Regions from separate parts of the Amycolatopsis sp. lyj-109 genome, predicted to be linked through region 2. Evidence: riboswitches for the same ligand, from Rfam matches in the RefSeq annotation. Region 2 holds a riboswitch; the other holds the start of a gene.
The links. Region 2 has a riboswitch for thiamine pyrophosphate ahead of thiO (glycine oxidase ThiO). Riboswitches for the same ligand answer to the same signal wherever they lie in the genome.
Positions count from the first base shown of each region.

Region 1 (4,400 bases), on a different contig from region 2:
AGCGTCGCGTCGATGGCCACCTTGAGCGAGTTCAGCGCGGCGTCCCAGCCGGAGACCTGAAGGGCGCCTTTCTCGCCGGTGCCGGTCAGGGCCCGGTACCCGGCGAGGCTCCAGCCGTCCTCAGTGGACACCGATTCGGCGAGCAGCGCGACGATCGGCGTCACCAGCAACGCGAGCACGACGCCCGCCGCGCCGACGACCCACCACTCGCCGCCGCGAGGACGTCGCGCCTGACCCGAGCCGATCCGGGCCCCCTCCTTGCGCCGCCGCGCCAGCCCGCCGAGCACCAGCGCGGCGACCACGGCCGTGAACTGGATCAGCGAAAGCGCCGCGGCCCCCGAGAGGTCGAGGAGGTCGACCGTGCGCAGGTAGATCTCGGTTTCCAGGGTCCGGTAGCGGGCACCGCCGAGGATGAGCACGACCCCGAAACTGGTGGCGCAGAACAGGAACACGACGGCCGCGGCGGACGCGATCGCCGGCGCCAGCGCGGGCAGCGTCACCGACCGGAAGGCCCGCCACGGCGACGCGCCGAGCGCCCGGGCCGCGTCGGTCGTCCGCGAATCCAGCCGCGCCCACAGCCCGGCGACGGTCCGCGCGACGACGGCGACGTTGAAGAAGGCGTTGGCCAGCACGATCGGCAGCACGCCACCGTCCGGCCACAGCGCCCGGAACGCCAGCCCGACGACCACGGTCGGCAGCACGAACGGCACCAGCACCAGCGTCCGCGCCAGGCCGACACCGGGCAGCCGCACCCGGGCCAGCAGGAACGCCACCGGCAGCCCGGCCAGCACCGCGACCAGCGTCGACGCGGCCGCGCTCGCGACCGTGAACCCGGCCAGCTGCCAGGTCCGCGCGTCTTTCAGGACCACTTCGAGCCCGCCCGCGGCGAACCCGCGGCTGATGATCGCCAGCACCGGCCAGGCGAAGAACACCACCAGGAAGCCGATCGGGGCCAGGCCGAGCAGTGCCAGGCCGAGCCCGCGGGCCGTCCGCGGCGGGGCTGTCGCTTTTCGGGGCGGAGTCCCGGATGGCACTGGTGTCACTGCACGAGCGTGCGCCATTCGCCGATCCACTTCTCGCGTCCGGCCTGCACCTGGTCCGCGGGCAGCGTCTGCGGCTTCTGCGGCAGCGGCGCGACCTGCGCCCAGCCCGCGGGCAGGTCGACGCCCTGGCGCGCCGGGTAGACGTACATGTTGGCCGCGACCGTCGCCTGGAACTGCTGGGACAGCAGAAAGTCGACGACCTTGCGCGCGTTCTCGACCTGCTTGCCGTTCGCCAGCACGCCGGCGTACTCGACCTGCCGGTAGCAGGTGTCGAGCAGCGCTTTGGTGCGCGGCTTCCCGTCGTCGCCGATCTCGGCGGCCGGCGACGACGCGTACGAGACGACGATCGGCCGCGGCCCCTTGCCGGACGAGCCGGAGAACTGCTTGGTGTACGCCTCTTCCCAGCCGCTGACCACCTTGACGCCGTTGGCCTTCAGCTTCGTCCAGTAGTCCTTCCAGCCGGCCTCGCCGTACTTGGCGACGGTGCCGAGGAGGAACGCCAGCCCGGGGGACGCCGTCGCCGGGTCCTCGGCGACCAGCAGGTCCTGGTACTTCGGGTCGGCCAGGTCGTCGTAGGTCTCCGGCGCGGGGATCCCCTTGGTGGTGAAGTAGTTCGTGTCGACGTTGACGCAGACGTCACCGACGTCGACCGCGGACAGCCGGTGCTCGGGGTCGACGGCGTAGCGCTGCGGCCCGCGGTCGGCCTCGGGGCTGGTGTAGGGCTCGAAGACGCCCTCGCTGAGCGCGCGTGAGGCGAAGGTGGAGTCAACGCCGAAGGCGACGTCGCCGATCGGGTTGGCCTTCGTCAGCACGAGCTTGTTGGTCAGCGATCCGGCGTCGCCCTGCTTGAGCACGGAAACCTTGATGCCCGACTGCTTCTGGAAGGCGTCGAGCACCTCCTGCGGCGCGAGGAAGGAATCGTGCGTCACGAGGGTGACGGTGGGCGTCTGCTGCGTACCACCGTCACCGTCCGACAGCGAGCACCCAGCGGCGACGGCGCTGACGGCGGCGATGGCCGTCGCGGCGCGCACAGCCCTGCGTTTCATCTACCCTCCTGCACTTCGCCGGACGCGGAGGGAAGGCCCTCCCGTCGCCGGCATGATCCGGTCAGGTGCGAACGGTCGCGGAGTGACCCGCCTCTCAGCCCGGCTGACCGGACTCCCGTGGCAACCGTGCAGCGTAGTCCAGGACGGACGACCATGGAGACATGACGGAAATCTTGAGCGACTCCGAGGCCGATCGTCTTCTGCGCACCGGCTGGACCCGGTCCGGCGCGGTCATCTCCCGCGAGGCGGAGCTGGCGAGCTTCCCCCAGGCGATCGAGGTGGTGGACCGCGTCGCGGTGCTCGCCGAAGCCGCCGACCACCACCCGGACATCGACATCCGCTGGCGCACGCTGACGTTCCGGCTCTCCACCCATTCGGCGGGCGGGCTGACGGCGAAGGACTTCGACCTGGCCGCGCAGATCGACTCGGTGCTCGATTCCGTGTGATCCCGGTTACGCTGAGTGCACCTTTGACCGGGTTCGACGTCTCTCGGTTACCGGAACCTTCGGGAGGGAGACACAGATGACTCAGGCAATCGTGGTCGGCACGGCAGCGTTCGCGGCAATGGTGGCGGCGGCCGGTGGGGTGCTCTGGTTCACCGCCCGCAACCGCCGTCACCTGGACGGCTGAGAGTTCGATCACAGCTGTTAACACGGGGCATGATCAGCGCGCTGTTCCTGCGGAAGCATCGGTTTTAAGCCCTAGGAAGCGCCATGAACAGCACCGCCGCCCTCACGCCCGCCCAGCGCGTCTGGATCAACACCCTCGCCCCCGCGGTGGTGCTGATCGTGATCGCCCTGCTGGGCCTGCTCGGCTAACGAATCCGGTCGGGCGGCGGAAATTCGACCGGCTTCTCGTCGGCCGTGGACCAGTACTCCAGACACGACAACCGGCCGTCATCGACGAACACGATGAGCCCGCCGTCCGGCACATCGGCTTCGGCCGCCACCGAGTTCTTCAGCTCCGCGCGCGGTATCGCGTCGTCCACCGCGAGGTCGATCGTGGGGCACCCGCAGCCGCACCGGCCGATCACCCGGGCCGTGGCGGCCTGCGCCCGCAGTTCCGCGGCACTGGGGAAGTCGGCCGCGAGCAGCGTGTCCAGGGCCGTCCGCTCGTTCGGCGTGAGCGGGCGGGCCGCAGCGTCGTCCACGATCAGTACCGGGACATGCTCGGGATCGTCTTCTCGGCGACCCCGATCAGATCTTCGACCTTCGCGACGTCGGCCGCCACGTCCTCGGCGGTGACCGAAGGCGCTTCGGAAGAGCGGTAAGCGACTTCGTTGCGCCGCACCCGCATCCGGTTGAAGGGCCGCAGAAGCGGCCCGAGCGGCGGATCGAGCTGCGCGAGAACCGCTTCGTAGACGGCGATGTGGCCACCGCGGCTCGTCGCGCGCAGGCCTTGGTTCTGCAGGACGGCCGCCAACGAACGCCGTGCGGCGTCATACGCCAGCGTGTAGGCGCCCTCTGGATCCGAGTCCAGCAGCTGCAGTGCCGAAGCGACGTGCGTGCGGGCCCGGCCCAGCTCCGCCTCCGCAGCCTCCCGCGAAGCCGGGACGGGTTCGAGGGAGCCGCGCGCGATGAGCGCGTCGATCGTGGCGCGGCCCTGGTTCCACCGGGTCATTCTGTCTCCTGATCGAGCTGCAGCGGAGCCAGCGGACGCTCACGCACGCTGGTGAGGAACGGATCCGAGCTGCTCGACGCCCACGCCGACGGCGAGATTCGGTGGACGTTGACTTCGCGCCCCAGCCGCCGCGACACGCCCTCGGCCAGGTCGAAGAGCTCGTCCGGATCGGGCGAACCGACGACGAGGACATCGACGTCACCCGGCGGCGGCCCCGGTTCGCCGCTGTAGCGCGCGGCCCAGGACCCGTAGATGTAGGCCTCGCGCACGCCCGCCACCCCGGACAGGGCCTCGGCGAGCAGCGGCAGCGGCCCGAAGGTGACCGAGAGGACCTCGCTCAACGGCCGGTAGAGCGGGGTATCGGTGCGGGCTTTGACGAGCCGGCTCCGGCCGACCCGCCGGTCTTCGAGGATGCCGCCGACGACGAGCCGTTCGACCTCGCGCAGCACGGTCGTCGCCGAGACACCGAAAGCCTTGGCGAGCTCGGTGATGTTGTACTCGCGCTCGGGGTGCAGCAGGACCAGCGCGAGCAGCTCACCCTGCATGCGCGAACGCAGGAGGGGCAGCAGGCTCGGCGAAGCTTTCATTGGGCGCAGTATATCCTGCGCCCAATGAAAGCAACAGTCAGTAGTTGACGCTCACGGAACGTGCGTCAGACGTTGAAGCGGAACTCGACCAGATTACCACGCCG
Region 1 is NZ_JAJPWR010000003.1:70,057-74,456, forward strand. Features, by position in the region: gene ACLJQF_RS07700 (ABC transporter permease) at 1-956, opposite strand, end outside; gene ACLJQF_RS07705 (thiamine ABC transporter substrate binding subunit) at 1,040-2,089, opposite strand; TPP riboswitch at 2,112-2,218, opposite strand; gene ACLJQF_RS07710 (4a-hydroxytetrahydrobiopterin dehydratase) at 2,251-2,535, shown strand; gene ACLJQF_RS07715 (hypothetical protein) at 2,904-3,239, opposite strand; gene ACLJQF_RS07720 (hypothetical protein) at 3,242-3,709, opposite strand; gene ACLJQF_RS07725 (ArsR family transcriptional regulator) at 3,706-4,296, opposite strand.
Region 1: linked by a shared signal. The riboswitch ahead of ACLJQF_RS07705 (thiamine ABC transporter substrate binding subunit) and the one ahead of thiO (glycine oxidase ThiO) in region 2 are both predicted to bind thiamine pyrophosphate.

Region 2 (4,400 bases):
GTTCCATGTGCCGAGTATGTCAAGAAAACGTTCGGTTTGGAGTGTCTACTGTGGACAGACGGAGTGGTCCTCCTCACGCTGCGGCAACGAGGGGAGTCACTCGCGCGCCTTACACGTTGGACAGGGGAGAACACGGACTACCCAGAACGGGATCATGACCAAGGAGAACGTAGCGACTTCGGAAGAGAAGGAAGAGAAGTCGGGCCTGCGGATCGCGCAGGTCCTGGCGGCGGCGCTGGCGGCGGTCACCGCGGCCCTGCTCGGTTCGACACTGGGTGTGGCCGGCACGGTGGCCGGCGCCGGCGTCGCGAGCGTGGTGTCGACGGTCGGCAGCGAGCTGTACCTGCGCTCGCTGCAGCGCACTCGCGAGGCGGCGCTCAGGGCGCGTCAGCTGGCGACGTCGGGGATCCGGCGGCGCGGGCCGGCGGAGGCGCCCGTGGACGTGGACATCACCGAGCAGCCGACGGTCCAGCTGAAACCGCCGGAGGTCGAGCCGTCGCGGCTGTCCGCGCGGCTGAAGAAGCTGCGCTGGCCGTTGATCATCGGTACGAGCGTGGCAGCGTTCGCGGTGGCGATCCTGTCGATCGTCGGCTTCGAGTCGGCCACGGGCACCCCGATCGGCGGCGGGACGGGCTCGAGCATCGGCAAGATCTTCACGGGCGGGTCCGGCCACGAGGACAAGACGCCATCGACGACCCCGCCGACCTCGACGAACGACACCCAGGTGTCCCCCACGGAGACGACGGAGACATCGACCCCGCCGACGACGTCGTCCGAAACCCCGGCGACCAGCACCCCGAGCACGACGACGGACCAGCCGTCGACCTCGGCCCCGGCCACCACGGCGACCCCGCCGACCAGCAAGGGCGCCGCGGCGACGCCCACGCCGTGAAGTCCATGAGGGTGCCCCTCAGGGCAGGCGGGCTCGCAGCTCCCGCGCCGCGGCCTCGGGGTCTTCGGCCTCGGTGATCGCCCGGACCACCACGATCCGGGACGCCCCCGCCTCCAGCACCGAAGGCTGCCGCGGCCCGTCGATGCCGCCGATCGCGAACCACGGGCGGTCGGGGGTCCAGGCCGCCGTCGCGCGCACCAGGTCCAGGCCGGGCGCGGGGCGGCCCGGCTTCGTCGGCGTCGGCCAGCACGGGCCCGTGCAGAAGTAGTCCACCCCGGGCTCCGCGGCCGCCGCGAGGGCCTGGTCGAGCGAGTGCGTCGAGCGGCCGATCACCACGTCGTCGCCCAGGATGCGGCGGGCCAGCGGGACCGGGATGTCGTCTTGGCCCAGGTGCAGCACGTCCGCGCCGACCGCCAGCGCCACGTCGGCGCGGTCGTTCACCGACAGCAACGCGCCGTGCCGGGCGCACGCTTCCGCCAGCACCTCCAGCGCCGCGATCTCGCCGGCCGCCTCCAGGGCCCCCGTCTTGTCGCGCAGCTGGATGATGTCGACGCCGCCGGCCAGGGCCGCGTCGGCGAACGCGGCCAAGTCACCGCGCGCCGTGCGGGCGTCCGTGCAGAGGTACAGGCGCGCCGAATCGAGGCGGGCGCGGATCTTGTCACCGGAAAGGGCGGGCATAGCGGGGACCGTACCGCGCGCGTTAGGGTGGAGTCGTCCGCACGGGAGCCCGAGGCACGGGCTGAGAGGGAGCTGCCGCTCCGACCGTGGAACCTGATCCGGGTCATGCCGGCGCAGGGAGCGTGATTCCATGACGAACCTGGCAGTGGTGGGCGGCGGCGTGATCGGCCTGTCCGCCGCGTGGCGAGCCGCCGCGAAAAACCACCAAGTCACCCTGTACGACCCCGAACCCGCCCGCGGCGGGGCGTCCTGGCTGGCCGGGGGCATGCTCGCTCCCGTCACCGAGGCCTGGCCGGGCGAGGAGGACGTCCTCCGCCTCGGCGAAGCGTCGCTGAAACGCTGGCCGGATTTCGCCCGTGACCTCGAAAAAGAGGGCGTCGACCCCGGGCTGGCCGGGCACGGGACGCTCGTCGTCGCCTTCGACAGCGCCGACGCCGGCCACCTGGACATCCTGGCCGGCCACCTGCACGAGCTCGGCCGCGCGGCCGAGCGGCTCACCGGCCGGGAGGTCAAGCGGCTCGAACCCGGCGTCGGATCCGTCCGAAGTGGACTGCGCGTGCCCGGTGACCTGGCCGTGGACAACCGGAAACTGCTCGACGCGCTGTACGCGGCCTGCACCGGGCAAGGCGTCCGGTTCGTCCGCGAACGCGTCGAGGAACTCCCGGACGCCGAAGCCGTCGTGCTCGCCGCGGGCGCCTGGACCGGGCGGCTGCACCCGCTGCTCGCCGACGCCGTCCGCCCGCTCAAGGGCGAAATCCTGCGGCTCAGGCCCCGCCGCGGCTGCCTGCCGCCGCCCACGCACACCGTCCGGGCCCTCGTCGAAGGCCGGCCGATCTACCTCGTCCCGCGCGGCGACCAGGAGCTCGTCCTCGGCGCCACCCAGTACGAGGCCGGTTTCGACCAGGCCGTCACCGCCCGCGGCGTGCGCGAGCTGCTCGACGGCGCCGAGCGCGTCTTCCCCGCGATCACCGAGTACGAGCTGACCGAGATCGCCGCCGGCCTGCGGGCCGGCAGCCGGGACGCGCTGCCGTACCTCGGCGCCTTGGACGGCAGGGTTTTTGCCGCGACCGGGCACCACCGCAACGGCCTGCTGATGGCCCCGGTGACCGCGGACGCCGTGGTCGCCTGGCTCGAGGGGGACGAGCCGCCCGAGGACACCGCGGCCGCGTCCCCCGCCCGCCTGCACCAGAAGGAGCACGTGTGATGGAGATCAAGCTCAACGGCGAGTGGACGGCGTTCCCGGACGGCGCGACCGTCGCCGACGTCCTCGACGCCACCGGCGGGCAGCGGCCCGGCATCGCCGTCGCGGTCGACGGCGTGGTCGTCCGCCGGGCCGACTGGGCTGCCACCGCCGTGCCCAAGGGGGCGGGCGTCGACGTGCTCACCGCGGTCCAAGGAGGCTGAAATGGACGAGGAACCGCTGGTCATCGGCACCTGCAAGCTGACGTCCCGGCTGATCATCGGCACCGGCGGCGCGGCCAACCTCGCCGTCCTGGAACGCGCTCTGGTGGCGTCCGGCACCGAGCTGACCACGGTCGCCATGCGCCGCGCCGACGCCGAGGGCGGCTCCGGTGTCCTCGAACTCCTCAACCGGCTCGGCATCGAGCTGCTGCCGAACACGGCGGGCTGCCGGACGGCGGCCGAAGCCGTGCTCACCGCGCAGCTCGCGCGCGAGGCGCTGGGAACCGACCTGATCAAGCTCGAGGTGCACGCCGACGACCGGACGCTGCTGCCGGACCCGTTCGAGACCCTCGACGCTGCCGAGCGGCTGGCCGCCGACGGGTTCACCGTGTTCGCCTACACGAACGACGACCCGGTGCTCGCGCTGCGCCTGGAGGAGGCCGGCTGCGCCGCGGTGATGCCGCTGGGCGCGCCGATCGGCACCGGCCTCGGCATCCGGAATCCGCACAACATCGAGCTGATCGTGTCGCGGGCGGGCGTCCCGGTGATCCTGGACGCCGGAATCGGCACGGCCTCGGACGCGACGCTGGCGATGGAGCTCGGCTGTGCCGCCGTGCTGCTGTCCACCGCCGTCACCCGGGCGGCCGATCCCGAGCGGATGGCCGCGGCGATGCGTTCGGCCGTCGTTGCCGGACGCCTGGCCCGCGAGGCCGGGCGGGTGCCGCAGCGCTTCTGGGCGAAGGCGTCGAGCCCACCCCGGTGAACCAGGGTTGGTAACACCGACCGTAACCGCGAACCCGTAAGGTGGACGGCATTTCCGGCGCACCCGCGGCGGGGCAGGGCAGAAGGAGCCAGCCGTGACGAGCACATCGGTCCAGGACGTCTCGGGCAGGTTGTACCTCGCCGTGGGCAGGCTGTCCCGGTCACTGCGGCAGGCGGGCGTGCCGGGGCCGGGCCACGGCGCCATCTCGGCGCTGGCGACGCTGGTGCACGCGGGTCAGCTCCGCCTCGGCGACCTCGCGGCCAAGGAGGGCGTGGCCGCGGCGACCATGTCGCGGATCATCGCGTCCCTGGTCGAGGCTGGCTACGTCAGCCGCGAGTCCGACCCGGTCGATCGGCGGGCGTGGCTGGCGAAGGCGACCGAAGAGGGCGAGCGGCTCGTGTCCGGCGTCCGGTCGACCCGGGTGCAGGAGCTCAACCGGCGGCTCGACCGGCTCTCGCCCGACCACCGGGACGCGCTGCTGGCGGCGCTGCCGGCGCTCGAGGCCCTGATCGCGGACGACTAAGCCGCTTTCTGCCGCAGTTCGGCGAGCTCCGCGCGCAGGGCACGAAGCTCGTCGAGGATTTCCTGGTTCGCGGCGGCCTGCGCTTCGGCCTGCTTCGCCTCTTCCTCGCGGATGTCCTGGCGCAGCTCGTCCTCCATCCCGCT
Region 2 is NZ_JAJPWR010000015.1:196,145-200,544, reverse strand. Features, by position in the region: gene ACLJQF_RS30965 (threonine/serine dehydratase) at 1-7, opposite strand, end outside; gene ACLJQF_RS30960 (hypothetical protein) at 155-892, shown strand; gene thiE (thiamine phosphate synthase) at 911-1,570, opposite strand; TPP riboswitch at 1,602-1,707, shown strand; gene thiO (glycine oxidase ThiO) at 1,701-2,774, shown strand; gene thiS (sulfur carrier protein ThiS) at 2,774-2,974, shown strand; gene ACLJQF_RS30940 (thiazole synthase) at 2,976-3,734, shown strand; gene ACLJQF_RS30935 (MarR family winged helix-turn-helix transcriptional regulator) at 3,829-4,257, shown strand; gene ACLJQF_RS30930 (ion transporter) at 4,254-4,400, opposite strand, start outside.